Regions from separate parts of the Phytobacter sp. V69 genome, predicted to be linked through region 1. Evidence: predicted binding sites of a transcription regulator. Region 1 holds the regulator's gene; each other region holds the start of a gene.

Region 1 (10,599 bases):
CCGCCGGTTTCGAGGCACAGAACGGCCTGAGTCGGGATACCGTTACGGTTATCTTCCGCCGCCAGCTCCAGCGCCGCCGCCATTTTGGCACCGGACACTTCGCCCATACTGCCACCCTGGAAGGCGCCTTCAATGGCAATCACCACCGCCGGTTGGCCGTTGATGGTGCCTTTCGCCACTACCATGCCGTCATCGGCCTGCGGAACAATGCCCTGCGCGCCGAGCCACGGGGAAACAATCCCTTCAAACGGGTCGAGCAGTTCACGGTAGCTGCCCTCATCCAGCAGCGCATGCGCACGCTGACGCGCTTTTAATTCGATAAAACTGCGATCATCACGCATAGCTCACCTCTTCAAAAACCTGCTCGATACGAATGCGCGCGACGCCGGGCGTTGCACCGAAATCGTGGATGGTCAGAGTGCCTGCAGGCAGGTTGCTGACGGTTTGCAGACGGTTGAACAAAGCTTCCCAGCGACCACGGCTGTTGTCGACGGAAGTCGTGATATCAATAGTGAGGGTCTGGCTCAGGTCGGCGGTGAATAACACCTCCATATCCCCGGAACCGACAACCCCTGCCAGCGCTCTGCCGTTTAACGTACGGCTGGCGGGCACGGTTAATGTGATTTTTTCCATAACATCCTCTTAATTCGCTAAATAAGGCGTTTCGATGCGGTCGATAAACAACGTCGCCGCGAGCAAGTCGGCCGCGCCGCCGGGCGAGGCGTTCAGGGCAAGCATCTGGCGGTCTAAAACGGCCAGGGCCTGCTGTCCGGCTAATTGCGCTGTTCCGCCTGCGCTCAATACGGCACGTGCGCCATCCTGCATCGCATCCAGCCCTTCAAGGCCAGCGCGTGACAGCACGCAGGTATCGGTCAGTGAGGTCATGATGGCCATCAGCGCGTCCAGACGGGCGTGGCATTCACGGCTACCGTTTAGCCGGCTCAAACGCAGTTGCGGTAATGCGCACTGCATAATGTGCGGGAACCCTTGCTGTGCCTCTTCTCTGGCACCCGGAACGCGATAGCGGTGCGTCGCGCGAAGCCCTTTACTGAACACGCGTGGCGCGGTGTCATCCGGCAACATCGCCAGACTTGCCGCGGTTGCGGTTACCGCCGCCGCGCTGCCTTCACCTCCGAGCATCGCCACGGCGCTGACCAGCAGCCCCAGTGCCCAAATCGCGCCGCGGTGTGTATTCACGCCGCCCGTTGTCGTCATCATGGCCTGCTCGCCTTCACGACCGAGCCGCCCTATGGTTTGTCGCAGCGCAATATCCGCCGGGCGTTGCCAGCTTTGTTGCGCCAGCGCCTGAAACGTGGGGGTCAGGCTGTGTGCGGAGCGCTCCATCAGCGCAAGTGATAAATCGTGGTGCGCGCCGTTCCCCCGACTGTCCACCAGACCGGGTTTCGGGCTTAATCGTGCTTCGTCAATCAGACACTGCGTGGCGGTTCGCGCCAGCCATTCGGCACCGCCTTCAACCTGAATCTGTGGCAGAAGTTTCATTACCAGCTCCGGAATTTCGCAGGTGGGTTGTAGAGACCACCGGACCATTCCACCAGGTCTGCCACGCTGCTTGCCGCCAGTAACGAGCGGGTTGCATCGGTGCGGCGAATGCCCATGTCTTCTGGATACACCACTTTGCCGCTGCGACGCAGGTCGGCAACGCGTTTGGCGTCTACGCCCAGGCCGATATCGGTGATACCCGCCACGGCGGCAACCATCGCACGGCGTTCTTCAATGCTTTCGGCACGGTAGAGGTAGGCGATACCTTCTTCGGTCAGCACATGGGTGACGTCATCGCCATAAATCATGACCGGTGCCAGCGGCATACCAGACGTTTTGGCGACTTCCACCGCATCGAGCGTTTCCACGAAGGTCGGTTTTGCGCCAGCCTGGAAGGTTTCGACCATCTGCACGACGAGTTTTTTACCGCGCTGCATCGGGTCGGGTTCGGTGATCATATTCAGCCAGGCCGGAGTGGCATGGCGACGACCGTGTGGGTCATGCCCCATGTTCGGCGCACCGCCGAAACCTGCCAGACGCCCACGGGTTACCGTTGAGGAGTTTGCCAGGCCATCAATTTGCAGAGTTGATCCGATAAACATATCTACCGCGTACTGACCTGCCAACTGGCAGAACACGCGGTTAGAACGCATCGAGCCATCAGAGCCGGTAAAGAACACGTCCGGACGGGCGCGGATATACTCTTCCATCCCCAGCTCGCCGCCAAAGCAGTGCACGCTCTCAACCCAGCCGCTTTCAATCGCCGGGATCAGCGTCGGATGCGGGTTCAGCGTCCAGTGTTTACAGATTTTGCCTTTCAGGCCGAGCTGTTCGCCGTAGGTTGGCAGCAGAAGCTCAATCGCCGCGGTGTTAAAGCCGATACCGTGGTTTAACGACTGCACCTGATGTTCGGCGTAGATACCTTTGATGGCCATCATCGCCATCAGGATATGTTCCTGTTTGATCAGGCGCGGGTCGCGGGTAAACAGCGGTTCAATGAAGAACGGCTTGTCGGCCACGACGACGTAATCAATCCACGAACCGGGGACGTCAACGCGCGGTAAATCGCACTCGTCATCCACCAGCTCATTCACCTGGGCGATAACAATACCGTCGCGGAAGGCGGCGGCTTCGACCAGCGCCGGGGTATCTTCGGTACTTGGCCCGGTGTATAGGTTGCCTTTACGGTCCGCTTTATAACCGGCGATCAGCGCCACGTTTGGCGAGAGGTCAACGTACAGACGGGAGTAAAGCTCGATGTAGGTGTGAATGGCGCCGATTTCCAGTTGGCCATCTTCCAGCAGCTGCGAGATGCGCAGGCTCTGGGTGCCGGAGAAGGAGAAGTCCAGTTTGCGGGCGATACCTTTTTCGAAGATATCCAGATGCTCGCTGCGCCCGACGCTTGGCATGATCATATGCAGGTCGTGGACTTTTTGCGGATTGACCGACGCCAGCGCGCGGGAGAGAAAATCAGCCTGTTTTTGGTTATTCCCTTCCAGTACCACTTTGTCGCCCGGGGCGATCAATTTTTCCAGCATGGCGACCAGATCGTCGGTCGGCAGCACCTTACCCTGTACGGGTACGGATGCCAGGCGACGCTGTTTTTCCGTGCGCCGCGTGTTCCAGACTCGTTCTGGTGTTTGTCCAGATAACATTATTAACCTCCTGATTCAGCGAATCATTTTGATTTGCTTAACACTGAATAAAGTGTGCACTCTGGTGAGAAAGGCATCAATTAAGGATAAAAGACGATTGTTAGCCTGAGAGTAATAATCAATGTCATAATTTGTGATGCAGATCAGAACAGGAGCAAAATAAACCTCGTACAGGAGCGAGATCCGCGTAAGAAGATTCTGTTTTTACTCCCTCTCCTCCACCAAAAAGTGCAGCAAATAAGCAGAAATCGACAAAGGCAAAAAAGGATAATGCCGGGAATTCATAAACACATCACGGAACTGACGGTATAGTAGGCGTTAACGAATTGGAAAATATTGCATCGTCATGACTCAAATAACCCCAGCAGAACTCGACATTCCCGGCGACGACAGCACGCTCTTCCGCCCCATGCGCGGCGGGAGCAATCCGCATTTTCAGACCATGCTGCCGCGTCTTATCCGCCGGAAACTGGGCTTTACCCCAACCTGGCAGCGCCTGGAACTGCCGGATGGCGATTTTGTCGATCTCGCCTGGAGCGAAGACCCTGCGCAGGCGAAACATAAACCCCGCCTGGTGGTTTTTCACGGGCTGGAAGGCAGCCTGCACAGTCCCTACGCTCACGGCCTGATCGAAGCTGCAAAAGCACGCGGCTGGCTGGGCGTAGTGATGCATTTCCGTGGTTGTAGCGGTGAGCCTAACCGTCTTCATCGCATTTACCATTCTGGCGAAACCGAAGACGGCACCTGGTTCTTACACTGGCTGAAACGTGAGTTCGGCGAGGCGCGTACTGCCGCGGTTGGTTATTCACTGGGCGGCAATATGCTCGCCTGCCTGCTGGCGAAAGAAGAAGATAGCGTCCCCCTGGATGCGGCGGTGATTGTCTCTGCCCCCTTCGTGCTGGAAGCGTGCAGCGAGCATATCGAAACCGGCTTCTCACGGGTGTACCAGCACTATTTGCTCAACCTGCTGAAAGCCAACGCGTCGCGCAAGTTAAAAGCCTATCCGGGGTCGTTACCTATTGATTTGCGCCAGTTGAAACGCCTGCGTCGCCTGCGTGATTTCGATGATGCGATTACCGCGCGTATCCACGGTTTTGCCGATGCGATTAACTATTATCGCCAGTGCAGCGCCATGCCATTGCTGAATAAAATCAGCAAACCGACCCTGATCATCCATGCGAAAGACGATCCTTTTATGGATCAAAACGTGATCCCCGATACGCAGACATTGCCGCCATCGGTAGAATATCAACTGACCGAACACGGTGGTCACGTGGGTTTTGTAGGCGGCACGTTGCTGCGCCCGGAAATGTGGCTGGAAAAACGGATCCCCGACTGGCTGCACACTTATCTGGAAAGCTGAAATGATTATTCCCTGGCAGGATCTGGCACCTGAGACGCTGGATAACCTGATTGAAAGCTTTGTCTTGCGCGAAGGCACCGATTATGGTGAACATGAGCGCTCGCTCGAACAAAAGGTCGCCGATGTAAGACGGCAGCTGAAAAACGGCGAGGCCCTACTGGTGTGGTCAGAACTGCATGAAACCGTCAACATTATGCCACGCTCGCAGTTTCGCGAGTAACGTGCAGGGCGGCAGGCTTCACCTACAATAATGGCTTACTCAGGGAGTTGCTATGTCCGCTAAACATCCGGTTATTGCCGTAACAGGTTCCAGCGGTGCGGGAACCACCACCACCAGCCTCGCGTTTCGCAAAATCTTCGCTCAACTGGATTTGCATGCCGCCGAGGTCGAGGGTGACAGCTTTCATCGCTACACCCGCCCTGAGATGGACATGGCAATCCGTAAAGCCCGCGATTTAGGTCGACATATCAGCTACTTTGGCCCGGAAGCGAACGACTTCGGCCTGCTGGAGCAAACCTTTACTGAGTACGGACAAACCGGCAAAGGCCAGGCGCGAAAATACCTGCACACCTACGATGAAGCCGTGCCCTGGAATCAGGTACCCGGCACGTTCACCCCCTGGCAACCGCTGCCGGAACCAACCGATGTACTGTTCTATGAGGGGCTGCACGGCGGCGTGGTGACGCCGCAGCATGATGTGGCTCGCCACGTGGATCTGCTGGTGGGCGTAGTACCCATCGTCAACCTCGAGTGGATGCAAAAGCTGGTGCGCGATACCAGCGAGCGCGGCCATTCCCGCGAGGCGGTGATGGATTCGGTGGTTCGCTCGATGGAAGACTACATCAACTTCATCACCCCACAGTTTTCCCGCACCCATATCAATTTCCAGCGCGTGCCGACCGTGGACACCTCCAACCCGTTCGCCGCCAAAGTCATTCCCTCGCTGGATGAAAGCTTTGTGGTGATTCATTTCCGTAATCTGGAAGGCATTGATTATCCCTGGCTGCTGGCGATGTTGCAGGGCTCATTCATTTCGCACATGAATACTCTGGTGGTGCCGGGCGGGAAAATGGGGCTGGCGATGGAACTCATCATGACGCCGCTGGTACAACGGCTGATGGAAGGTAAGAAGATCGAGTAGTTTTCTGGCAAACAGAAAATCTGCTTCCGCCCGATGTAGCCCCGGTTAGCGCAGCGCCACAGGGGAAATGTCGGATGCTGAAAGTGCCGGAGATCGCCTCCGGCAACACATCAGGCTTCGATCACTTCATACGAGTGTGTGATATTTACCGCTTTCTCCAGCATCAATGCCACAGAGCAGTACTTCTCGGCGGAGAGATCCACCGCACGCGAAACCGCGGCATCTTTCAGCGCTTTGCCGGTCACGATGAAGTGCAAATTAATATGCGTGAACAGGCGCGGAGCCTCTTCACGACGCTCTGACGTTAGCTTCACTTCGCAGTCTGTCACGTCGTGACGCCCTTTTTGCAGGATAGAGACAACATCAATAGCGCTGCATCCGCCTGCCGCCATCAGCACCATTTCCATCGGGCTTGGTGCCTTGTCGCCTGAGTTACCGTCCATCAGGATCTGGTGCCCGGACGCAGACTCGCCAAGGAACGTTAAACCTTCTACCCATTTCACACGAGCTTGCATTTTAATTAACTCCGGAGTTGCAATTTTCTTTACAGATTACGCGCACATAAGAAAAGTCGCAACGGAAGGCGACCTGCGTCAAGCTGAAGCGAGACACCAGGAGACAGGCAGCAAAAGCTATGCTAAAACAATCTGGATGCTACAGTGATATACATTGACGTTTAGCATGTATGCAGAGGACATCACATATTACAGGCCGCAGGCATGTCTGACGGTCCACTTCCCAGCTATCGGGAAGATAGATTGCAACCCCGGACGCGTTGTGTGAATCCAGCGTCTGGAGCCAGCTTATAACAGAGGATAACCGCGCATGGTGCTTGGCAAACCGCAAACAGACCCGACTCTCGAATGGTTCTTGTCTCATTGCCACATTCATAAGTACCCGTCGAAGAGCACGCTGATTCACCAGGGTGAAAAAGCGGAAACGTTGTATTACATCGTCAAAGGCTCAGTGGCTGTGCTAATCAAGGATGAAGAAGGTAAAGAGATGATCCTCTCTTACCTTAACCAGGGAGATTTTATCGGTGAACTGGGTCTGTTCGAAGAGGGTCAGGAGCGTAGTGCATGGGTACGCGCCAAGACAGCTTGTGAAGTGGCCGAAATCTCCTACAAAAAATTCCGTCAGCTCATTCAGGTGAACCCGGATATTCTGATGCGCTTGTCTTCTCAGATGGCGCGTCGTCTGCAGGTTACATCAGAAAAAGTCGGCAACCTCGCATTCCTTGATGTGACGGGCCGCATTGCACAGACGCTGCTGAATCTGGCGAAACAACCGGATGCAATGACCCACCCGGACGGTATGCAAATTAAAATTACTCGTCAGGAAATTGGTCAGATCGTCGGCTGTTCCCGTGAAACTGTGGGACGTATCCTGAAAATGTTGGAAGATCAAAACCTGATCTCTGCACACGGCAAAACTATCGTCGTGTACGGTACACGTTAATTCTCAAGCGGCGCATCGTACTTAGCGATGCGCCGTTTTTGTCTCTATTCCCCATGTGGCGCAGGCTGATTTATCACCCCGAAATCAACTATGCACTGCGACAAACGCTGGTGTTATGCCTCCCTGTGACCGTTGGCCTGCTTATCGGGCGTCTCGATCTCGGTCTGCTGTTCTCTCTTGTTCCTGCCTGCTGCAATATTGCCGGTCTGGATACACCGCACAAACGTTTCTTTAAACGCCTGATCGTTGGCGGTTCACTTTTTGCTGGCAGCAGCCTTACGGTACAGTTGTTACTGACACAAAATATCCCCTTGCCGCTGATCCTGACCGGACTCACGCTATTGCTTGGCGTCACGGCGGAAATCAGCGCCTTGCACGGACGCCTGCTGCCCGCCTCGCTCATTGCGGCCATCTTTACCTTAAGCCTCGCCGGGAATATGCCCGTCTGGGAACCGTTGCTGATTTATGGGCTCGGCACCCTGTGGTACGGCGCGTTTAACGCCTTCTGGTTCTGGCTCTGGCGGGAACAGCCGCTGCGCGAATCGTTAAGCCTGCTCTATCGCCAGTTGGCGGACTACTGTGAAGCAAAATACAGCCTGCTGACGCAACACGCCGATCCGGAAAAAGCCCTCCCGCCGCTGCTGGCACGCCAGCAAAAAGCGGTGGATATGATAAGCCAGAGCTACCAGCAGTTGCATATGCTGGCGGCCAATAAGAACAACGATTACAAGCGGTTGCTGCGTATGTTCCAGGTCGCGCTGGATTTGCAAGAGCATATCTCCGTCAGCCTCCATCAACCGCAAGAGGTTCAGGAGCTGGTTGAACGCAGCCACGCTGAAGAGGTTATCCGCTGGAATGCGCAAACCGTCGCCGCGCGGTTACGGGTGCTCGCCGATGACATTCTCTATCATCGCTATCCCCGGCGTTTCAATATGGATAAGCAGATAGGCGCGCTGGAGAAAATCGCCCGTCAGCACCCGGATAACCCGGTTGGACAGTTCTGCGCCTGGCATTTCAGCCAGATAGCCCGCGTTTTGCGCACCCAGCGTCCACTCTATGTTCGCGACCTGATGGCTGAGAAGCAGCGCCGCCTGCCGCTGCTCCCTGCCTTCAAAAGTTATCTGTCGTTGAAATCCGCTGCCTTTCGCAATGCGGCGCGGATAAGCGTCATGCTCAGCATTGCCAGCCTGATGGGCAGCGCGCTCCATCTGCCCAAGCCTTACTGGATCATGATGACGGTGATGTTTGTCACGCAAAACGGCTACGGTGCCACGCGGGTACGCATTCTGCATCGGGCGGCAGGCACCATGGCCGGATTGATCATTGCCGGCGCAACGCTGCACTACCACGTACCGGAAGGTTTCACGCTGGCGGCAATGCTGATGGTGACGCTGGTGAGCTACCTGATTATCCGCAAAAGCTACGGCTGGGCGATGGTCGGCTTTACTCTCACCGCGGTGTATACACTCCAGTTGCTCACGCTGAACGGCGAGCAGTTTATCGTTGCCCGTCTTATCGACACGCTGATCGGCTGCCTGATCGCTTTTGGCGGTGTTGTCTGGCTGTGGCCCCAGTGGCAAAGCGGCCTGCTGCGCAAAAACGCCCATGACGCGCTGGAAACCTATCAGGATGCCATCCGCCTGATTCTGAGCGATGATCCCCAGGCTACGCCGCTGGCCTGGCAGCGCATGCGGGTAAACCAGGCGCACAACGCCCTCTTCAACTCACTGAATCAGGCGATGCAGGAACCCGGCTTTGACACGCGCTATCTGGCCGATATGAAGCTGTGGGTCACGCACAGTCAGTTTATTGTCGAACACATTAATGCGATGACGACCCTGGCGCGGGAACACACCATGCTCACGCCGGATCTGGCGCAGCGTTATTTACAGTCGTGTGAAATTGCCCTGCAGCGCTGTCAGCAGCGGCTGGAATACGATGGACCGGGAAGTTCGGGGGATGTGAATATTCTGGAAGCACCGGAGAGTATGACGCACGGTCCAATGAGCACGCTGGAACAGCACCTGCAACGTATTCTGGGGCATCTGAGCACCATGCACACCATTTCGTCGGTGGCATGGCGTCAGCGTCCGCATCACGGCATCTGGTTAAATCGCCGCTTACGGTCTTAAGTGTTAATCACTTTCGCTACGGCTTTCGCGAAGCGCTGCATACCTTCATCGATATCGCTCTCTTCAACGATAAGCGCGGGTGCAAAACGCATCACGTCAGGTCCGGCATTCAGTACCATCACACCGGCATCGGCAGCAGCCAGCAGGAAGTCACGTGCGCGACCTTTGAATTGCGGATTCAGTTCGGCACCAATCAACAGCCCCATGCCGCGAATTTCGCTGAAAATATTGTACTGCGCGTTGATCTTCTCCAGATGTTTGACGAACAGCTCGCGTTTCTCGTTCACGCCATTCAACACTTCTGGCGTGTTGATGATGTCGAATGCGGCACCGGCAACGGCACAGGCCAGCGGGTTACCGCCGTAGGTCGAGCCGTGAGAACCCGGATGGAACGCACTGGCGATCTCCTGGGTGGTGAGCATGGCGCTAATCGGGAAACCGCCGCCAAGCGCTTTGGCGCTGGTCAGGATGTCCGGGGTTACGCCATAGTGCATGTAAGCGAACAGATCGCCGCAGCGTCCCATCCCACACTGCACTTCATCAAACACCAACAGCGCGTTGTGTTCGTCGCACAGGTCGCGCAGACCCTGCAGAAACTCTGGGGTTGCCGCCGTTACGCCGCCTTCTCCCTGAATCGGCTCAACCACCACCGCACAGGTATGATCGTCCATCACCGCTTTCACGGCATGCAGGTCGTTATAAGGTACGTGAACGATATCCGCCGGTTTCGGGCCAAAGCCGTCTGAATATTTCGGCTGCCCGCCAACGGTCACGGTGAACAGTGAACGGCCGTGAAACGCATTGTGGAACGCGATGATTTTGCTTTTATGCGGGCTATGGCGTGTAGATGCATAATAACGCGCCAGTTTGAATGCCGTTTCGTTGGCTTCGGTGCCGGAGTTCATAAACACCACACGCTCGGCGAAGGTCGCGTCGATCATCTTACGCGCCAGGCGCAGTGCGGGTTCGTTAGTAAATACGTTGCTGATATGCCACAGGGTCTCGCCCTGGGTTTTTAACGCCTCCACCAGCGCCGGATGGCAGTGTCCCAGAGCGGTAACCGCGATACCACCCGCAAAATCAACGTACTCTTTACCCTGCTGATCCCACACGCGGCTACCTTTTCCCTTCACCGGAATAAATTCGGCCGGTGCGAAAATTGGTAAAATGACGTCGTCGAACGTTGCCCGCGTGATTGCACCTTGCTCAGTTGCCATGTAACCCCACCCTTTTTAAACAAGAAGTAGAAGTGAAAATATAATCACGAAATATGCATAAAAATCACTCAATGGCAACTAAAAATCGGCGCGATGCAGAAAGTTATTCAGCAGCGCATGGCCTTGCTCGCT
Region 2 (10,599 bases), on a different contig from region 1:
AGGGCGTTCACGCCGCCGCCTGCCATCCCCATGTTGCCAAGCAGCAACTGGATCATCGCCATGGTGCGAATGTTCTGCGCGCCGATGGAGTGCTGTGTCCAGCCCAGCGCGTACAGGAACGAGGCCGTTTTGTCGTGGGCGCTGGTTTCGGCGATGTACTCGCAGACTTTCAGGAAGTCGGCTTTCGGCGTACCGCAGATGTTTTCCACCACTTCCGGCGTATAGCGCGAAACGTGTTGTTTCAGTAAATTCCATACGCAGCGTGGATGGGTAAGCGTGGTATCGCGTTTGGCGAAACCCTGCTCGTCCATTTCATAGTTCCAGCTGGTTTTGTCGTATTTACGTTTGTCCGCGTCATAGCCGGTAAACAGGCCATCTTCGAAGCCGAAATCCTCACGCACGATCAGGCTGGCGTTGGTGTAGGCCTCGGTGTATTCGCGGTTGTATTTTTCATTCGTCAGCAGGTACAGCAGAACGCCGGAGAGGAAGGCGATATCCGTCCCGGAACGAATGGGCGTGTAAAAATCCGCGACCGAAGCGGTTCGCGTAAAGCGAGGATCGATAACGATTAATTTGGCGCCATTATGGATTTTTGCTTCCATCGCCCAGCGGAATCCCACCGGATGCGCTTCAGCAGCATTCCCACCCATCACGACGATGAGGTTGGCGTTTTTCATATCTACCCAGTGGTTGGTCATCGCACCGCGACCAAACGTTGGAGCAAGACTTGCTACCGTTGGTCCGTGTCAGACACGCGCCTGGTTATCCACGGCAAGCATGCCGAGGGCGCGGGTAAATTTCTGGGTCAGATAACCGGTTTCGTTACTGGAGGCGGAGGCGCACAGCATACCGGTGGACAGCCAGCGGTTAACGGTGGTGCCTTCGGCATTTTGCGCGATGTAGTTCGCATCACGGTCTTGTTTGATCAGTTTCGCGATGCGATCAAACGCGTCATCCCAGGTGATTTGTTGCCATTTGTCGGAGCCTGGTGCGCGGTATTCCGGGTATTTCAGGCGGCTTTCTGAATGGATGAAATCCACCAGACCTGCGCCTTTCGGACAGAGTGCACCACGGTTTACCGGATGGTCCGGGTCGCCTTCGATATGGAAGATAGAGGCTTTGGCGTTTTTCGCGCCGTCGCCGAGGCTATACATTAATAGCCCACAGCCGACAGAACAGTATGTGCAGGTGTTTCGTGTTTCACGGGTGCGCAGCAATTTGTATTGCCGCGTCTCCGCCAGCGCCACACCAGGCGCAAAGCCCAGTGCCGCTGCAGTTGTACCTGCCATACCGCCAGCGCAGATCTTAAAGAACTGCCTTCTGCTGACCTGCATGGTTTGCTCCTTGTTTCGACATTGTCACGAGGTTTTTTATTTGCTTTGCGGTCGTCGCCGCAAAGGTACAAAATTGATGCTTATCCCCTGGCCCAAAAGGGGTATATCTTCAGAATATCATATTGTAGGTAAGTCTGTTCCAATTCGGTTAAAACAACGTGAACAAAACCCATACAACACCACCCGAAAATGCTGACCTAATCGCAGGTTCCCGACAGATTTCACTTTGGAAACGGGACGATCTGCAACATCCCCGCAACGATGTGTTGGCGGAGGAAGTCCCCATTGCACTGGTTTATAACGGTATTTCCCATGTTGTGATGATGGCTTCACCCAAAGACCTGGAGTGGTTTGCCGTCGGTTTTTCCTTATCCGAAGGGATTATAGAAACTCGCCAGGATATTTATGGCATGGAGGTTGTGCCGTCCTGCAATGGTCTGGAAGTGCAGATTGAGCTTTCCAGCCGTCGGTTTATGGGGCTGAAAGAGCGACGTCGCGCGCTGGCCGGGCGTACGGGGTGCGGCGTGTGCGGTGTTGAGCAACTGAACGATATCGGCAAGCCTGTCGCGCCGCTGCCGTTTACGCAGACCTTTGATCTGGCAAACCTCGACCAGGCCCTGACGCATCTCACGGATTTCCAGCCGATTGGCAAATTAACGGGATGTACCCACGCGGCCGCGTGGATGTTGCCTTCCGGGCAACTGGCGGGAGGGCATGAGGATGTGGGTCGTCACGTGGCGCTGGATAAGCTGCTGGGTCATCGCGCCCATGAAGGGGCGTCCTGGCAGACGGGTGCTGCGCTGGTCTCCAGCCGTGCGAGCTATGAGATGGTGCAGAAATCAGCCATGTGCGGCGTGGAAATTCTGTTTGCCGTTTCCGCTGCGACTACGCTGGCCGTTGAGGTTGCCGAGCGCTGTAACCTGACGCTGGTGGGCTTTTGCAAGCCGAGCAGGGCCACGATTTATGCCCATCCACAGCGTTTGATCTCGGGTTAAGATTTAAATCAGTTTTTTTGAATATTGATGACAAATTCTTCCGCTTTTTGTTGATGAAGTTCAGGTCTAGTATTTACTTCATCGAGACACAGCGCCTCATATCAACAAACATTCAGAAGGGTTTATATCATGAAAAGCATCAAAACTTTTGTCGCAGTTATCGCTCTGGCTTCTTCTTTCGGTTCATTCGCTGCACAGACAGTGACCGCAACCTCCTCCACAATGGACGGTGCAGAAGCGAAAATCGCTGCTCAGGCTCAGCAGGCCGGTGCCTCTTCTTATCACATCACCGAAGCCTTCACCGGTGACCGCGTGCATATGACCGCAGAACTGACCAAATAAGCGTAACACTGTCGAAAGAGCGCCTGCGGGCGCTTTTTTCGTTTCTGAATTACCCGGCCGTTGCCGCTCCTCGCTTTAGCCGCCAGTACGACGCCAGTGTACTCAGCATAAACACACTCTCCATCAGTATCGCCATCGGCGAACCCGCCAGAATATTATTGATAAGCCAGCACAGGCTGCCGTTCAGCGTGATCAGCCGTAACCCCACAGCCGTTGAATGAAATGCGGCAACCGTCATAAGCAAACTGCCCGCCAGCGGGAAGATATCCGTTGGATGCTGCCAGGTCAGTACGCTGCACAGCAGCGACGCACAAAGAAATCTCCCTTTCACTCGCTGGCTCGTGGTAACGGTTGCCAGAAGATATCGGCAGGCTGCCAGCGCCATCAGTCCACAGGCGCTGACTTCACCGAGCAGCCAGAAATGTAGTGCCAGCAGACAGGTCGAACAGGCGAGCGTCAACAGAGAACGCTGGCGACGGACAAACTGAAAGGCCAGCAAATCCAGGCCAAACGACAGGCCCGCCAGAATTTGTGAGAGGAAAAATGGGGTCATCGCATCGTCCTGCAGCAAAAGAGTGGCGCAGAATAATTCGGGCAGGAGTGTGGGTCGTTAACCTTTGTTAAGCCGCCCGCGAATCCGCGACAGACTCACCGGGGAGATACCAATGTAGCTGGCAAGATCTTTTTGCGTGAGCTGCTGTTCCCAGTCCGGGAAATTGGCCTGCACGTATTGCCAGCGCTGTTCGGGGTTATTGAGCAAAAACATCTGCTCTTTCTTCTCTTTGTAAACCACCTGCTGGCTGAGCAGCGCCAGTCGCGCGGCGAGGTGTTCGGGTTTATCGAGCAGGCGTAGCGGGATTTCGCAAAGCCTGCCTGGGGTTAGCATTTGCAGGCTGTAATCCGCCAGCGAACCGGTGAGCCAGCTCAGGTAGAGAAAACAGCACTCCCCGGCGAAATAGAACTCTTTCACTCGTTCGTGGCCCTGTGCCGAGTGATACACCGCGCGTGCCGTCCCCTCCTGCAACCAAAACATGGTGTGCTGTGGCTCCCCCTGACGTTGTAGAATATCCATCGCCGACACGCTGCGCGTGCGTCCGAATTGCTGCAAGGCGGTGAGCCAGTCTGGGGTCATTTTTCACCCTCTTTTATGATTCAAATAATTTGAAAGATAAATGCAAATCATTCCGCTGTTTGTTGATGGGGTTAAGGACTATTATTCATTTCATCGAGGCACAACGCCTTATATAAACAAACATACAGAAGGGTATATATCATGAAAAGCATCAAAACTTTTGTCGCAGTTATCGCTCTGGCTTCTTCTTTCGGTTCATTCGCTGCTCAGACCGTCACCGCAACTGACTCTACTCTGTCCGGTGCAGAAGCGAAAATTGCCGCTCAGGCACAGCAGGCTGGCGCGTCTTCATACCAGATTACCGAAGCTTTCAGCGGTAACCAGGTTCATATGACTGCTGAACTGACCAAATAAGTTTTCCCGCACTGCCGCTGTCCCTGACTCTTCGGAGCGGGGACAGGTTCTTTTCTCCCCGGTTTTCGCTCTCCCGCTTCTGAATATCTCTTCCCGTATGCCTCTTTTACGCTAAAAAATGCGGCTACAATCACAAAATTACTATCCGTCTAAAAGCCTTAACGGCGATTTTATTTCCCCGTAACATCCCCAATTTCATGTTTTTATAACTCAATGATTGAAAAGGAATTATTAAAAATACTGTGAGTTGAATCTCACTGCGTTTATGTGATTGTTATCACAAATAATGAGTGTTTAACATTGGTGTCAATGGTTGGTGGTAAGAGAATTATCCATAAAATGTGACTTTCATTGCAAATATGACCCTTGAAGTCAGGGAAAAATATTCGCACAGGCAGCCAGTAGGGAATTCGCGATGAAAATCGGTGTAGTCATTAGCGGTGGTGATGTATCGGGAATAAATAATTTTATTTTTCAGATTGCGAGACTGGCACAGGCAGAAATTACCCTGTTCAATGGAGGGATACCTGGTTTACTTGAAAAGAAACACAATGAAATTGACTGGCGGGATTTAGTGGATTTTTCCATTTCCTCTATCCCTGTTATTACGTCTGGTCGCACAACCCGTAAATTAGTGCGCAGTGAATACGAAGCGATTGCGAAGAAATTAAAATCGTTGCGAATTGATGTGCTCGTTATGGCGGGTGGTGACGGATCGCTGCAATTTTTAAATACGCTCAGTGAGTTTGATATTAATTGTTTTGGCGTCGGTATGACGATTGATAATGATGTGTATGGCAGTGATTATTCAATTGGTTTTTCTACCGCCTGCGAACAAATTATCAAGGAGGTTTCCCGCCTGCGAAATACTGGTCGGGCGTTACCTGGCCGCGTATTTATGGTGGAAGTGCTGGGAGGCTACTGTGGCGAGTTGACGCTGCAATCGGCGATCAAAAGCAATGCGGATATTGCCCTTATTCCGGAATGCCAGATCCCAATTGATGAGTTATCTCAACGCATTAAAAACCGCCTTGCCAGCCAGAACAGCGTGGTGATCCTGTGCTCCGAAGGTTACACCAGAGAGTATACGCCCGGTTTTCAGGGCGCTATCGACACCATGATGAAGCAGCTTGAACCGCGGATTGGCGTGCGTATTCGTAAAACGATTATTGGCTATGGTTTACGTAACGGTGATCCCACCTGTGAAGAGATTTATCAGGGCACCATTATGGCCAGTGAAGTGGTACGTTGTATTCAATCTGGCATGAAGAATAAAGCCATTATTATCAATTCCAGTAATAAACCTATTCCAATTGATCTTATTAGTATGAAAAAACGTCTGGTAGACACAGAAGGACATCCCTACAAACTGGCCAAACAACTCAATATTATTTGAGGAGATTTACATGCTTAAAGTTCTTTGCGTATGTGGCTGCGGCCTCGGCTCCAGCTTTGCGATCGAAATGAGCGCGAAAGCGGTGCTGAAAAAATTAGAAATTCCGGCAAAAGTTGAACACACCACAGTTTCAGAAGCCGGTGCATTTAAATCCGATATGATTTTGACACAAAAAGTATTTGCCGACATTTTAACGGCGGATGCCAGTGAAGAAGAAATCAGACGTGTCGTCGTGCTTAATAAATTAACCGATAAAGAAGAGATCGAACAAAAAATTATCGCGTTCTTAAAATTGCATAACATGAAGGTAGCTGACCATGAATAGCTTTGTTGAGTTTATCGTCAAAGATTTACTCGGGCAGGCATCGATATTAATCGCCTTTATTGCCATGCTCGGTTTGATCTTACAAAAGAAATCACCGGGAAAAATTGCCGAAGGCACCTTTAAAACGCTGCTCGGCTTTTTAATCATGATGGCGGGGATCAATATCATCGTCGCTACCCTGACTTTCCTGAACGATATCTTCACCCACGGTTTCGGGATGAAAGGTTATATCACCGACGTAGCGGCCATCGCCGGGCTGGCGAACCGCGAACTGGGTTCCGAAGTGGCGTTGACGCTGATGGTGATTTTCGCGGTCAACATCATTATTGCCCGCCTGACGCCGCTGAAATACATCTTCCTGACGGGCCAGGCATTGCTGTGGATGGCGACCATCGGGGCGGTTATTGGTTACAAAGCGGGCCTGACCGGGCTGCCGCTGATCCTCACGGGCGGTATTTTTGGCGGTGCGATGGCGGTACTGATGCCGGCGCTGGCGCAACCGGTGGTCAGACGCATTACCGGTTCTGATGACGTGGCGTTGGGGCACTTCTGCACCATCGGCTATCTGGTACAGGCGGCGGTGGCGAAAGTGGTCGGCAAGGGCTCCCGCTCCACGGAAGACCTGCAACTGCCGGATAACTTTAAATTCCTGCAGGATACCTATCTTGCCATGGCGGTGGTGATGGTGCCGATGTACCTGATCCCGGCGGTGGCGGCAGGTCCGGAATACATCGGTCAGTTCTCCCATGGCGTGAACTTCCTGATGTACGCCTTTATGCAATCCATCCAGTTTGTGGCCGGGGTGTTCGTCCTTTATAGCGGCGTCCGTCTGTTGTTGAACGAACTGGTGCCTGCTTTTCGGGGTATCGCCATGCGCATCGTCCCGGACGCCAAACCAGCGCTCGATTGTCCGGTCCTGTTCCCCTACGCCCCGAACGCGGTCATTGTCGGCTTCCTGGCCACTACTGTCGGTTCGATTATCGGCATGCTGGTCTTCCCGATGTTTGGTCTGGCGATGATCCTGCCTGGCCTGCTGACCAACTTCTTCGCGGGTGGCACGGCGGGTGTTTTTGGTAACGCATTGGGCGGGCGTCGTGGTGCGGTTATCGGCGGCGTTGTCCACGGTCTCTTTATTACCTTCCTGCCGGCCATCCTGGTGCCGATGCTGGAAAGTTACGGCTTTACCGGGGTGACGTTCAGTGACTCCGATGTCATCAGCTCTGGCCTGGTTCTGGGTCATGCCTTCCAGAATAACTGGCTGTTTGTCGCTCTGTTTATTGTCTTTGTCGCGTTCCTTGCCTGGTTCGTTAATGGCAAGTCAGCTAAACCTAAAGGGGAGAAAGTCCATGAGTCTGCATAATTTCACTGCGCTGTTAGAGATTGCCAAAGAACGTCATTTTAAAGCGGTCGGTTCCTTTAATTTACATTGCCTGGAAATGCTGCCGGCCTTTTTTAAAGCGGCAAAACAAACTAACAGCCCGTTAATGATTCAGATATCCACCGGGACAGCGCAATATCTGGGCTATCAATTATTGGTGGATTCCGTGCGCTCATTATCGGCAAGCGAAAATGTGCCCACCTGTTTGCATCTGGATCACTGCTCGGATATTAATGCGATTCAGACTGCAATCGATGCCGGATTCAGTTCAATTATGTACGACGGTTCGCATCTGGATATTGATGAGAATATTGCCAATACCCGCATTGTGGTGGAGATGGCGCGTCCGCGCGGTATTTCGGTTGAAGCTGAATTAGGCGCAATTGGCGGTTCGGAAGACGGAAAAGCCGTGGCTGAAGAGGACATTTGCTTTACTACCGTGGAGGACGCGGCGCGTTTTGTCGAAGAAACTCACGTGGACATGTTGGCGGTGTCGGTCGGTACGGTACACGGGCTCTATACCGGCAAGGCGCAGATTCAGCATCAGCGTCTGCAGGAGATCAGCGCCGCCACCGGTACGCCGCTGGTGCTGCATGGCGGAACCGGCGTGAGCGATGAGGATATGCGTAAAGCCGTGACCGAAGGTATCAATAAAGTAAACGTCGGCACCGAGATGAATGTGCAGTGGGTTGGTCAGTGCAAATCGACCTTTGAAAAAGGGAAGGTGAATGACAGCGTGCGTAAATTCCTGATCCCTGCCAACGATGCCGTCACTCAGGTGCTGGTCGAGAAAATGAATTTATTTAAATAATCCTGCATTACCACGTTAATTTTATTCCATAACCCTGGTGCTCCGGCACACGTCGGGGCGGGAGTGAGTCATGTTTGAATCATTGAAGTCGTTGTGGAAAAAAGACGATACGGCGGTGGAAGAATATGACAGGCAGGCTGAATTGCTGGCTGTCGATATTAAGAAACTGGAAGGTAATCTGGTGGAGGATCCGCGAAATAGCGATGTGCAAAAACAATTAATGTTGCTGTATAACCGGGCATTAAATGTCTTTGCTAAAAGTAAACAGCATCGCCATGAAGTGGATTCTCTCTTTATTCGTATCGACGAATTGCGCAATATTATTCGGCGTAATATTTAGGGAGAACGGATGACGATTAAAGATCTTCTCATCGAAGCGGATGCGATTCAGGTTGGCGTAACGGAAAAGGACTGGCGGCAGGTGATTCGGCTGGCCGCCCGGCCCCTGATTGACGGGGGCTATCTGGAGGCCCGCTATGGCGAAGCGGTGATCGACAGTACGCTGGAACATGGTGCCTATTATGTGTTTGATGAGGGCGTCGCCATGCCGCATGCGCGCCCGGAGTGTGGCGTGAAGCGGGATTGCTTTAGCCTGGTGTTGTTACAGGAACCGATACGCTTTGGTGAAAGTGAGGCGGCGGACATTGTCATTATGTTCGGGGCACGCAACAGCAATGCGCATATTGAAGAAGGGATCCGCGCCATCGTACATCTGCTGGACAACGATGAAACGATGGCGGCACTGCGGGTGGCACGGACAAGGGAGGAGGTGGTGGCGCTGTTATGACTACGCAAATGAAAACGGTCGTGCTGGTCAACGGTGTACCGGCATCCGGCAAAACCACGGTGACGCGTCAGCTGTCGGAACGGTTTTCACTGCCCATTCTGACCATCGACGGCATTAAAGAGCCGTTTATGGCGCAGTTTAGCGAAATCGACCGGGCGTTTAACCGCAAGCTGGGCTGCGCGGCCTATGATGTTATCTGGTCGATCATTCGCCATGCGCCAGCAGGCTGCCCGTTTATCGTCGACGCCTGGTTTGGTTTTCAGCCAAAGGAGAAGCTGGTTGAGTACCTGGAGAAGGCCGGGGTGACGCGGATTCTTGAAGTCTGGAACGCGGTCGCTCCTGATGTCGCCGTCGCCCGTTATGCCCGGCGCCTTGGTGAGCGGCGGGTTGGCCATCCTGGCGAAGAGTATCTGCCGGAGCTGGCGGTGCTGGCTGCCAACGCCGAACCGATGGCGCTCGGCCCGGTGTTTCCCTTTGAACAGGGAAGTGAAGAAGGCTACACCCGCCTGTTTAGCTGGATGGAGGCGCATCTGGGAGCCTGAAGGAAAAGGTTGAAACAACCGCAACTGTCGAAAGAGCGCCATCTGGCGCTTTTTTTGTGTCTTTTCCGTTTTTAATGCATTGAAATTAAACATAAAAAATCGGTGGCGTGATTATTGCATCGGCTTCGACAGATAAAAAGGAGCCACATCATGCTGTCACACTATCAAAACCCTGTTCTTCACGCCGATTACGCCGATCCTGATGTTATTCGGGTGGGAAATGATTTCTGGATGGTTTCATCCTGCTTTAATCAACTGCCCGCCTTACCGCTACTCCACTCGCGTGATCTGGTTCACTGGCGCATCGTTAACCATGCCGTTAAGCGGCTCCCGTCACCGGAATATGATGCTGTTCAGCACGGGAAGGGCGTCTGGGCACCGTCAATTCGCTATCACGATGGGCAGTTCTGGATTTTCTACAGCCTGCCGGATGACGGTATTTTTGTTACCCATACCCGTGACCCGCTTGGCGAATGGAGCGCGCCGCGCTGCCTGAAAAAAGCGCCTGGCTGGATTGATCCCTGCCCGTTCTGGGACGACGACGGAAGGGCGTGGCTGGTGCATGCTTTTGCGTATAGCCGCAGCGGCATTAAAAATAAGTTGCAACTGATTGAGATGGCGCCGGATGCTTCCCGTCTGCTTGATGACGGACGGATTATTTTCGATGGCACGCCCTCACACCCGACGCTGGAGGGGCCAAAGCTCTATAAACATGCCAATGAGTACTGGATTTTTGCGCCCGCGGGCGGCGTTAAGCGCGGCTGGCAAACGGTATTACGCGCCACACAGCTTTCGGGGCCGTGGCAGCCCCGGGATGTGTTGCATCAGGGCGATACGGCGGTGAATGGTCCACACCAGGGGGCATGGGTGGCGCTGGAGAACGGGGAACACTGGTTTTTCCATTTTCAGGACAAAGGCGTCTATGGCCGGGTTGTGCATTTGCAGCCCCTGTGCTGGCAGGAAGATGGCTGGCCCGCCATTGGTGAACCGCTGGGCAATGCGGGCAAAGGACAGCCCGTTATCCGTCATCCCCGGCCTTCCTTACCGGCAATGCCCTGTTCACCACAAACCAGCGACAACTTCCCTGAAGGTAAGCCAGGCCTGCAATGGCAGTGGCAGGCTAACCCACAGGCGCATTGGATGGGGACAGGTTCGGCAGGATTAGCGCTGCGCTGTGCACCCCATAACGGTAGCCTCTACACC
Region 3 (10,599 bases), on a different contig from region 1:
GCGAGTTCTCCTACCCGAGCATCAAACAAGGTGCGGACGGCAGTTTGCATATCGCTTATACCTATTTCCGCCAAGCGATTAAATACGTTCGCGTATCGCCGGAATGGGTTAAGGAGTCAGTGTGATTTTTGGCAATCTTGACGCCCTGCCGCAGGCAGGGTTGCCTGCGGTACTGCGCGATATCCTCGCGCTTCCTCAGTGTGCATTCGATGAACTGCAGGCGCGCGACGATGGCCGGTTTCAGTTGTCCGGTGCAGAGTGGTTCTGCACCGTCGGCCCGGCCAATACGCAACTGCGTGAAGTCCGCCATACGGAATATCACCACCAGTGGGCAGATATTCAGGTATTGCTGACAGGTGAAGAGATAATCTGTGCCGGTACGCAGTACGCGCCTCTGGCAACCGATGAGGAGCGTAAGCCGGATCTGTTTATCACCACCACCGCCGAACTGCCGGTGAGCATGTTATTGCAGGCGGGTGATTTTGCGGTGTTTTTACCGGGCGAGCCGCACCAGGCCCTGTGCGCGGCGGCAGAACCGATGACGATCCGCAAAGCGGTGTTTAAAGTTCCGCGCACGCTGCTGGAGGTGTAAACATGCCGCATGCGATCGTAACAGGAGCAAGTTCGGGTATCGGCGAAGCCATCGTCAGCCGCCTACTCGGCCAGGGGTGGAATGTCACCGGGCTTAGCCGCTCGAAAGTCACCCGCGACAGCGCGCAGTTTAACAGCGTATGCGTCGATCTCAGCGACAGCGCGGCGCTGCGTGATGTGCTAACCACCCTGCCTGTACCCCATGCGGTGATTCATGCCGCCGGGATGATGGCCGCAGCACCGCTAGGTGAGTTAACGCATGAGGTTAGCCAGCGGTTGTGGCAACTGCACGTGCTGGCGGCGGAAACGCTGGTCAATCACTTCGCCCCACAGATGTCCTCTGGTGGCAGAATTGTGGTGGTGGGCAGCCGGACATCGCGCGGCGCGGCGGGACGATCGCAGTATGTTGCCACCAAGGCGGCGCTGGTCGGAATGGTGCGTAGCTGGGCGGCTGAGCTTGCCCCACGCGGCATCACCGCCAACGTGGTCGCCCCCGGTGCGACGCAAACGCCGATGCTCAGTGCACCCGGACGCGAAAGTTCGCCACCCAATATGCCACCCATCGGGTGCTTGATTAAGCCTGAGGAAGTGGCCGCACTGGTGGGGTTTGTGTTGTCAGCGGACGCAGCCGCCATTACCGGGCAAGAGCTGGTGATTTGCGGCGGCGCATCGCTTAAGTGAAGGGCCAGGCTTATTGTTTGTAGGCCGGATAAGGCGTTGGCCGCATCCAGCATTGTGGTCCAACAAAATGGGTGACACTGTCACCCATTTTTATTTCTCAGCGCAAATAGATTTTGCCAATCAGATAGGTGGTGGCCTGGCCGCCAATCGACACCCTTTCGCCACGCGCTTCGCAGCGCAGATCGCCGCCACGGGCAGATACCTGGCGCGCCTGCAGGGCGTTTTTGCCGAGTTTTTCTGCCCAGTACGGAATCAGCATGCTATGGGTTGAACCGGTAACCGGGTCTTCCGGCACGGATTCACCCGGACAGAAAAAGCGGCTAACAAAATCATGCTCATCACCGGGCGCGGTAATGCAAACCATTTTCTTTAACGGGATCATGGCGTTGATATTCGGGGTGATGGCCTCAACCTGCTGCTGATTTTCCAGCACCACCATGTAATCACGCGCCACTCGTACCTCTTTGGCCTTGGTGATACCCAGCGTTTCAAACAGCAGCGCAGGCGGCGCTTCCACCAACCCCGTCTGCCAGGCTGGGAAGTCCAGCGTCAGCCAGTCGCCTTTGCGACTCACGGTGAGCGGACCGACAAAACGGGTGGCGAAGTTAATCTGCGTATCCGGGTAATCCAGATATTCAAATATGACGTGCGCGGCGGCAAGCGTGGCATGGCCGCAAAGGTTGATTTCGTACTGCGTGGTAAACCAGCGCAGCTCAAAACCGTCGTCGTTACGAACAAAGAACGCTGTCTCAGACTGCTTGTGTTGTTGCGCCATTTTCAGCAGCACATCATCCGGCAACCATTCCGTCAGCGGACAAACGGCTGCGGCGTTGCCGCCAAACGTACGGTCGCTGAACGCGTCCACCATATAGAAGTCGATTGTGTGCATAGCCTTTCCTCTTGTTTTACTTTGCTTTTCCTTCGTTTTTCCCTTGTATTTCTTTTTGTTTCAACAGGCATCGTCATACCCCAACAAGAAATGAGACACTCATCACAAAAAGTTTGTATTTTGAGCAGAAATAGATCTAAGATCTGCACATCTCCTTCTCCTGTAACTGATCCCAAAAAAACATATGACAACACAAATGGTTTCACGAAAAGTCGCGTGGCTCCGGGTGGTTACGCTGGCCGTTGCTGCGTTTATTTTTAATACCACTGAGTTCGTGCCCGTGGGGCTGCTGTCGGACATTGCACAAAGTTTTGACATGGAAACCCCGCAGGTCGGCATTATGCTAACCATCTACGCCTGGGTTGTGGCGCTGATGTCGCTGCCGTTTATGCTGCTCACCAGCAAGGTAGAACGCCGCAAACTGCTGATTGCCCTGTTCGTTCTGTTTATTGGCAGCCATGTGCTCTCTTTCCTGGCGTGGAACTTCCATGTGCTGGTGATTAGCCGTATCGGCATCGCGTTTGCCCACGCCATTTTCTGGTCGATTACTGCCTCTCTGGCCATTCGTCTCGCTCCGGCGGGCAAACGCGCCCAGGCGCTGAGCCTTATCGCCACCGGTACCGCGCTGGCAATGGTGCTGGGTATTCCGATTGGCCGCGTCGTCGGGCAATATTTCGGCTGGCGAACCACGTTCTTCGCTATCGTTTTTGGCGCGCTGATTACCATGATGTGCCTGATCAAACTGCTGCCAAAACTGCCCAGCGAGCACTCTGGTTCACTGCGCAGCCTGCCTGAGCTGTTCCGTCGCCCGGCGCTGCTGTGCATCTATCTGTTGACGGTGGTTGTAGTCACCGCGCACTACACCGCCTACAGCTATATTGAGCCGTTCGTGCAAAATGTGGCGGGTTTTAGCGGTAATTTCGCAACAGTATTGCTGCTGATTCTCGGCGGTGCGGGAATTGTCGGCAGCGTGCTGTTCGGCAAACTGGGTAATAAGCATGCGTCCAGTCTTATCAGCGGCGCGATTGGCCTGCTGGTGATGTCCCTGTTGCTGCTGCGTCCTGCGGCAGACAGCGAGATGAACCTTGCCGTGCTGAGCATCTTCTGGGGTGTCGCGATTATGATTATCGGCCTAGGGATGCAGGTGAAAGTGCTGGCGCTGGCACCGGATGCCACCGACGTGGCGATGTCACTGTTCTCCGGGATTTTCAATATCGGTATCGGCGCGGGCGCGCTGGTCGGTAACCAAGTCAGCCTGCAGTGGTCGATGTCCGCCATTGGCTATGCGGGTGCCATTCCGGCACTGGCCGCTCTGGTCTGGTCGGTGGTGATTTTCCGCCGCTGGCCGGTCTCGCTGGAAGACCAGCAGCAACCGCACCATATGTAATATCTCACCGTCAGCCGGGTAGATGATTGCCCGGCTGATGCGATTTATCCCCCTGCCACCACCTCGTTCATCACCTGCGTCTGCCAGTCAAACCACGGGTTCCAGGTCAGTCGCGCGTGAACTTTATCGGGCTCCACCAGCCCCCAGTCTGAGTACCAGACCTCTTCGCCGTTCAGACAGCGCTTCGTCGCCGCATCCGGCTGCCCGTTCGCACAAAGCACCACGCTGCCGTGGCGGCCGTAGACCGGGTTACGTGGGGAGAACAGCACCGACATATGCGAAAACTGGCTGATGCGCTCTGCGGGCAGATAATCAGGCTTAACCAGCACTCTGGCGTCAGCCGCCACCTCGGCGCGCGCCAGCCCGTACCAGATCACACGACTGGCCGGATGGGTAAAGGTTTTCTCGAACTGGTCGAGGATCCAGGCGGTATTGAGCACCGAGTCGTGCTCGCTCAACACCATCAGCACCGGCTTGTTCCACGTCTGGTGCGTCACCAGTTGCTGTGCGGAAGCGCTGGTACGATAGAACTGAGCAAAACCGTTGGTTGGCACGCGCAGATAACGGGTCGCAATCTGCTGAGGGAAGACCGCGCTCGGTGGACGCAGCCAGTCGCGAAATACGGCTGCCGCCGGGGCGAGAAAATCGTAGCGGGTATTCGATTTTATCGCCGGAGAGAACAGCAACAGCCCCTGCACCTGCGGATGTTGCAGGGCATATTCCAGCGCGAGGTTGCCGCCGGTTGAGAAGCCGCCCAGCCATACGTTCCCCACCTCTTTTTCCAGGATAGTGGCCTGCTCGTTGACCACTTCACGCCACTGGTCAACGCTGACGTTCAGCATGTCCATTGGGCGCGTGCCGTGCCCTGCCAGCAGCACCGTACGCACCAGGAAACCCTGTTTTGCCAGCTCAGGGGCGATGTCGGTAAACGAACCTGGGGCGTCGCCAAGCCCGTGAATTAGCAGGATCCCCCGGGTAGCTTTGTGCGCCGGACGCCACTCCTGCGGTGTGTTCCAGGTGAGCTCTCGGGTTTTATCCAGCGTCTGGAATGACCGATGTGCCGCCACCCAGTCACGGGTTTGCTGCTGATACTCCGCAAAGCTTGTCTGCCCCAGCGGCGGCTGTTGTTGTTCCCGCGACTGCTGGCAACCGGCAATCGCCAACGCCGCAATAAGCAGGAAGGACAATAGTGGTTGCCGCATCAGACGCCCGCGGGGTAAGTCGTAATGATTTCCAGCACGCCGTTGATGATAAATTGCACGCCCATACAGACCAGCAAAAAACCCATCAGGCGGGAAATCGCCTCAATACCGCCCTTGCCTACCAGCCGCATGATTGCACCGGAGCTGCGCAAGCATCCCCACAGAATCACCGCCACGGCGGCAAAAATCAGCGGCGGCGCAATCCACAGCACCCATTCAGGAAAAGTCGTGCTTTCACGGATGGTCGAGGCGGAACTGATGATCATCGCAATCGTCCCTGGCCCGGCCGTACTTGGCATTGCCAGTGGAACGAAGGCGATATTGGCCGTCGGCTCTTCTTCCAGCTCTTCCGATTTGGTTTTAATTTCCGGCGCTTCATGGATTTTCTGCGGCGGGAACAACATGCGAAAACCGATAAAGGCCACGATCAACCCGCCGGCGATACGCAGACCGGGAATCGAAATCCCGAAGGTATTCATCACCAGATGTCCGGCGTAGTACGCCACCATCATGATGACAAAGACATAGATTGAGGCCATCAGCGCCTGTTGATTGCGCTGGGCGCTGTTCATATTGCCCGCCAGCCCGAGGAAGAGCGCAACGGTGGTTAGCGGGTTCGCCAGCGGCAAGAGCACCACCAGTCCAAGGCCAATCGCTTTCAGTAAATCCATCATTTAACAGGGCGCTCCACAGCAGACAAACGTATCGGCAAGTATATCTGGAACCCACCCCGCAGGGCACCCGCTTTCCTGATGTATTAGTTTAACTAATAAATACATGTACATATGCGAATAAAAAAACGCCCATAACGCGACTTTAGCAAATCGTGGCATAAGCTAATTCATTCAGTTGACTTATACTTGCCTGAGCAATAATATCTGCCGTGACTAATATACTTGCCGGGGCAACCATTGTGAAAAGCACAAGTGATCTGTTTAACGAAATCATTCCACTTGGCCGCCTGATCCACATGGTTAACCAAAAAAAAGATCGCTTACTTAACGACTACCTCGCGCCGCTGGATATCACCGCCACGCAGTTTAAAGTGCTCTGTTCTATCCGCTGTCAGGGTTGTATCACCCCGGTCGAACTAAAAAAGATCCTCTCCGTCGACCTCGGTGCGCTGACGCGCATGCTTGACCGACTGGTCTGTAAAGGCTGGATCGAACGTAAACCTAATCCGCATGACAAACGCGGCGTGCTGGTGCAATTGACCACCGACGGCGCGGCGCTGTGTGAGCAATGTCATCAATTAGTAGGACAAAACCTGAATCAGGAATTAACAAAAAACTTAACGGCAGAAGAAGTGGCAACTCTGGAGCATTTGCTCAAGAAAATCTTGCCGTAACAAAAAGAGGTATGACGATGTCCAGACGCAATACTGACGCCATCACTATTCATAGCATTTTGGACTGGATCGAAGATAACCTGGAATCGCCGCTCTCACTGGAAAAAGTGTCTGAGCGTTCGGGTTACTCCAAATGGCACCTGCAACGGATGTTTAAAAAAGAGACGGGCCACTCGCTGGGGCAATACATTCGCAGCCGTAAGCTGACTGAAATCGCACAGAAGCTTAAGGGCAGCAATGAACCGATTCTGTATCTTGCGGAGCGCTATGGGTTTGAATCACAACAGACCCTGACCCGCACGTTCAAAAACTACTTTGACGTGCCGCCACACAAATATCGCGTAACAGAGATACCCGGTGAGAACCGTTATCTATTTCCGTTAAACCACTGTAATTGCTAATCGCCTGCTTTAAAGACGTATCGAGGAAATCATGAAACGTATTGCCTGTGCCGCCCTCACCGTGATGGTGTTACTGACCGGCCAGAGTTATGCGGAACAATTCGCACACCCTGCGAAACAAAACCCACGTGACGCTATGATAATGCCCACCGCCCATAACCAGTCGCCTTTCGACTTCAACCATATGGGCTCCGGCAGTGATAAATCCGACGAGTTAGGCGTGCCTTATTACAATGAGCGCACCTAGGCGTGTTTGCCCCGCCATCGGCGGGGCTTTTTTATGCCTTACGCCTGAGCCGCACGACTGATACGAAAACCAAACACGTTGATGTACAGCCCCGCCATAATCAGCATCGCCCCGCCCAGTTGCAGTAAAGACAGCGATTCACCGAGCAGCAGCGCAGCACTGGCCATCCCCACAACGGGCACCAGCAGTGACAGCGGCGCAACGCGCCAGGTCTCATAACGCCCGAGCAGTGAACCCCAGATGCCATAGCAGATAATCGTCGCCACAAACGCCAGATAAAGCAGCGACAGGATGGTGGTCAGGTCAATGCTGACCAGGCTTTGCAGCATCGGTGCCGGGCCTTCAAAAATCAGCGACGCCACCATAAACGGAATGATAGGGATCAGCGCGCTCCAGACCACCAGCGACATCACCGGTGGGCGAGAGGTATGGCTCATGATCTTTTTGTTGAAGATGTTGCCACAGGCCCAGCTGAATGCCGCCGCAAGGGTGAGCACAAAACCAATCAGCGGGATGTGTTGCCCGGTGAGGCTGGCCTCAATCAGCACCAGTACGCCAAAGACCGCCAGCGCGATACCCGCCAGCTGTTTCCCCTGCAAACGCTCGCCGAACACGCCCGCACCGAGGATGATGGTAAAGAACGCCTGCGCCTGTAAAACCAGGGATGCCAGACCCGCAGGCATGCCGAATTTAATGGCGCAAAACAAGAAAGCAAACTGCCCGAAACTGATGGTTAACCCGTAGCCCAGCAGTAAGCTCAGCGGCACTTTCGGTCGCGCTACAAACAGCAATGCCGGAAACGCCACCAGTACAAAGCGTAAACCCGCCAGCATAAGTGGAGGCATATTGTGCAGCCCAACTTTGATCACCACAAAATTCAGGCCCCATACCACCACCAACAGCGCCAGCAGCCCATCTTTACGCGTCATTCTTCGCCCCTGTTTTTTTCAACTTTTGTAAAAAATTTACGTTAACGCAAAAATCAGTCCAGAGACAGATCATTAATTTTGGCAGGTCAGTTTTGGCATCCTGGGATAAATCAACCGATGTACATCACGCTTTATGCATGTTATTGCTGTTAGACATCACAAAAAATTATAACAACAGGCATTGTCGGGCATGAAAATGATCTCAAAACAAAAGCGCTCCACCGCCGCGCTGCTGGCGTCGTCGTTACTGTTAACCATTGGTCGTGGCGCAACGCTGCCATTCATGACTATTTATCTCAATCGTCAGTACGCCATGTCCGTCGACCAGGTGGGCTATGCGATGTCGATTGCACTCACCATCGGCGTGGTCTTTAGTCTGGGCTTCGGGATTCTGGCGGATAAGTTCGATAAAAAAAGCTATATGCTGCTGGCCATCGCCGCCTTCCTGTTTGGCTTTAGCGCGATCCCGCTGGTCAACCATGCCGGTCTGGTGGTGCTGTTTTTCTCGCTGATTAACTGCGCCTACTCGGTATTTGCAACCGTTCTGAAAGCCTATTTCTCTGACACCCTGGGGCCAGCGGCCAAGGCGCGGATTTTCTCCATCAACTACACCTTTATTAATATCGGCTGGACCATCGGGCCCCCCATCGGCACGATGCTGGTGATGTACAGCATCAATCTGCCCTTCTGGCTCGCCGCCTTTTGCTCGGCGGTGCCACTGGCGTTTATTCAGCTGTTTGTGCGCCGCGTCAATGTGGCAGAAGGCCACGAAAACAGCGCGGTCTGGTCGCCATCGGTACTGCTGCGCGACCGTGCGCTGCGCTGGTTTACGTTATCAGGGCTGCTGGCGTCGTTTGTCGCCGGGTCGTTTGCCTCGTGCATTGCGCAGTATGTGATGTCGATTGCCGACGGCGACTTTGCCGAAAAAGTGGTGGCCGTAGTGCTGCCCGTCAACGCCGCGGTGGTGGTGACGCTGCAATATGGGCTCGGCAGTAAGCTCACGGCAAATAACCTGCGCCCGTTAATGGCCTTCGGTACCGTCTGTTTTGTGCTGGGACTGGGTGGGTTTATGTTCTCCGGAAACAACCTGTGGTTCTGGGGCGTCTCGGCGGCAATCTTCACGCTGGGTGAAGTCATTTATGCTCACGGCGAGTACATGCTGATTGACAACATTGCCCCGCCGGGAATGAAAGCAAGCTACTTCTCTGCCCAGGCGCTGGGCTGGCTGGGCGCGGCGATGAACCCGCTGTTAACCGGGATTATCCTGACCACCCTGCCATCCTGGACGCTATTCGTCATTATGATGGTCGCCATCGTGCTGGCGTGGCTGATGATGCTGCGGGGCATGCAGGCAAAACCGCTGCCGCTGATGCAGGCGAGTTAACGCCTGCCGTTTAATTGTTCGAACGAATCTGCGGGGTGTTGTCGAGCAAACGGATGGCGGGGACAAAACAGGCCGCCACCGTCGCCAGCACCACCGCCAGCGCGCAGGTCAGCAGGACCTCCGTGCTACCGTAGTGCTGCGCCAGCGGACCGGCGGCAATTTCCCCCACCGGGATCGCCACAAACGAGCCCATCGCGTCGTAAGCATACACCCGCGCCAGTTTTTCCGGCGGGATATGCGTTTGCAGCGACTGCGCCCACACCACACCAAACAGACCGAAGCTCACCCCGGCCAGGAAAAAGCCCGCCATCAGCGGCGGCGTGTCGGGAGACAATCCCAGCACCAGCAGCGGTAGCGCGCAGAAGATAACCAGCATCACGCCGATAAACAGGTCACGCCGGGGCCGCCAGCGCAGCGCAATCAGCGAGCCGACGATCAGGCCAACACTTTGCGCCGCCACGGCCAGCCCCCAGCCGGTGCGGCCAAATGATTCATCCGCCACAATGGGGCCAAGCACCATCGCCACGCCGCTGAATGCCGCATTGACGATGGTGAACTGCGCCACAATCGACCAGACCCAGGTGCGGGCGATGAACTCTTTCCAGCCATCGCGCAAATCCTGCAGGATGTTGGACTGCGAGTCGTGGGCAGCGATAGCCCCCACGCGAATCAGTAAATAGAGCGGCGCGGAGGCTGCAAAACCGAGGGCGTCGATCGCCAGCCCCCAGCCAGGGCCGATGGTGCTGGTGAGCATCCCGCCCAGCGACGCGCCAATGACCGTGCCGCCATAGACGCCAAGCTGAATAAAGGCATTGGCTTCGCGCAGGCTGCGTACCGGCACCGTTTGCGGCACCATCGCCGACGAGGCGGGCAGCGCAATGCCCGCCGCCGCGCCGTTCAGTGCGCCAAGCACCGCCAGCAACATAATGGTGGCGCTGCCGTCCAGCACCAGCCAGGCGACAATCCCCTGGGCCAGCGCCGCCACCAGCGACGAAGAGACCAGCACCAGGCTGCGCGAATAGCGATCCGCCAGCACGCCGCCCAGTAGCAAGAAGATCACGTTAAACAGTGAACGTGCCGCCACCACCAGACCTAAGTCCGTTGCGGAACCGCCGATATCCAGCACCGCAAACGCCAGCGCGATGGGGGCAATGCCGTTTCCCAGTACTGTGAGCAGGCGGCCAAAGAACAGATAGCGAAAGGAAGTAGAGTGAAAGGCCCGTTGACCACGCGACGTCTGCGCTACTGCGTTCACAAATACACTCCGCGCAAAGAGTAGGCTTCATTCCTTTTCATCGTCATCAATGACTCCATTCTGTTCATTTTTGCGGCAGCAGCAATAAAGAAAGGACATGCAGGGTTCCCCGCATGTCCATGGCATTCTGATTTGTCGCTGTGACTTGTGGCTTACCACACCTGCTCAGCAATCTGCGTGACAAGGCGCACTTTATCCCATTGTTGCTCTGGTGTCAGCGAGTTCCCCTCTTCCGTTGAGGCAAAGCCACATTGTGGGCTCAGGCACAGCTGGCTCAGGTCGACA

What was found. The regulator CRP, encoded in region 1, controls carbon source genes, mostly activating them, when cyclic AMP is high. The targets are predictions, from matches to a motif close to ATGTGANNNNNNTCACAT.
Positions count from the first base shown of each region.
Region 2: the regulator CRP is predicted to act here: its motif matches at 4,423-4,440, upstream of ACSZPU_RS14655 (6-phosphofructokinase).
Region 3: the regulator CRP is predicted to act here: its motif matches at 2,252-2,269, upstream of ACSZPU_RS08985 (PhzF family phenazine biosynthesis protein).

Region 1 covers NZ_CBFFRL010000068.1:3,719-14,317, reverse strand. The annotation lists gene ACSZPU_RS11830 (biotin-independent malonate decarboxylase subunit beta) at 1-341, opposite strand, end outside; gene mdcC (malonate decarboxylase acyl carrier protein) at 334-633, opposite strand; gene ACSZPU_RS11820 (triphosphoribosyl-dephospho-CoA synthase) at 643-1,500, opposite strand; gene mdcA (malonate decarboxylase subunit alpha) at 1,500-3,155, opposite strand; gene ACSZPU_RS11810 (hydrolase) at 3,502-4,518, shown strand; gene ACSZPU_RS11805 (YheU family protein) at 4,520-4,738, shown strand; gene ACSZPU_RS11800 (phosphoribulokinase) at 4,791-5,660, shown strand; gene ACSZPU_RS11795 (OsmC family protein) at 5,771-6,175, opposite strand; gene crp (cAMP-activated global transcriptional regulator CRP) at 6,486-7,118, shown strand; gene ACSZPU_RS11785 (YccS/YhfK family putative transporter) at 7,172-9,250, shown strand; gene argD (bifunctional acetylornithine/succinyldiaminopimelate transaminase) at 9,247-10,467, opposite strand; gene pabA (aminodeoxychorismate synthase component 2) at 10,546-10,599, opposite strand, start outside.
Region 2 covers NZ_CBFFRL010000097.1:5,053-15,651, forward strand. The annotation lists gene fdnG (formate dehydrogenase-N subunit alpha) at 1-1,334, opposite strand, end outside; gene fdhD (formate dehydrogenase accessory sulfurtransferase FdhD) at 1,493-2,329, shown strand; gene ACSZPU_RS14635 (YdgH/BhsA/McbA-like domain containing protein) at 2,459-2,671, shown strand; gene ACSZPU_RS14640 (YgjV family protein) at 2,721-3,224, opposite strand; gene ACSZPU_RS14645 (Crp/Fnr family transcriptional regulator) at 3,282-3,803, opposite strand; gene ACSZPU_RS14650 (YdgH/BhsA/McbA-like domain containing protein) at 3,945-4,157, shown strand; gene ACSZPU_RS14655 (6-phosphofructokinase) at 4,573-5,553, shown strand; gene ACSZPU_RS14660 (PTS sugar transporter subunit IIB) at 5,564-5,878, shown strand; gene ACSZPU_RS14665 (PTS sugar transporter subunit IIC) at 5,871-7,238, shown strand; gene ACSZPU_RS14670 (class II fructose-bisphosphate aldolase) at 7,225-8,067, shown strand; gene ACSZPU_RS14675 (hypothetical protein) at 8,138-8,407, shown strand; gene ACSZPU_RS14680 (PTS sugar transporter subunit IIA) at 8,417-8,854, shown strand; gene ACSZPU_RS14685 (P-loop nucleotide/nucleoside kinase family protein) at 8,851-9,396, shown strand; gene ACSZPU_RS14690 (glycoside hydrolase family 43 protein) at 9,544-10,599, shown strand, end outside.
Region 3 covers NZ_CBFFRL010000047.1:16,251-26,849, forward strand. The annotation lists gene ACSZPU_RS08970 (sialidase family protein) at 1-125, shown strand, start outside; gene ACSZPU_RS08975 (NanQ anomerase/TabA/YiaL family protein) at 122-592, shown strand; gene ACSZPU_RS08980 (SDR family NAD(P)-dependent oxidoreductase) at 595-1,272, shown strand; gene ACSZPU_RS08985 (PhzF family phenazine biosynthesis protein) at 1,370-2,161, opposite strand; gene ACSZPU_RS08990 (sugar transporter) at 2,346-3,548, shown strand; gene ACSZPU_RS08995 (alpha/beta hydrolase) at 3,593-4,750, opposite strand; gene ACSZPU_RS09000 (MarC family NAAT transporter) at 4,750-5,424, opposite strand; gene marR (multiple antibiotic resistance transcriptional regulator MarR) at 5,664-6,098, shown strand; gene marA (MDR efflux pump AcrAB transcriptional activator MarA) at 6,116-6,499, shown strand; gene marB (multiple antibiotic resistance protein MarB) at 6,531-6,746, shown strand; gene eamA (O-acetylserine/cysteine exporter) at 6,785-7,675, opposite strand; gene ydeE (efflux MFS transporter YdeE) at 7,872-9,059, shown strand; gene ACSZPU_RS09030 (MFS transporter) at 9,070-10,314, opposite strand; gene ACSZPU_RS09035 (cobalamin-independent methionine synthase II family protein) at 10,467-10,599, opposite strand, start outside.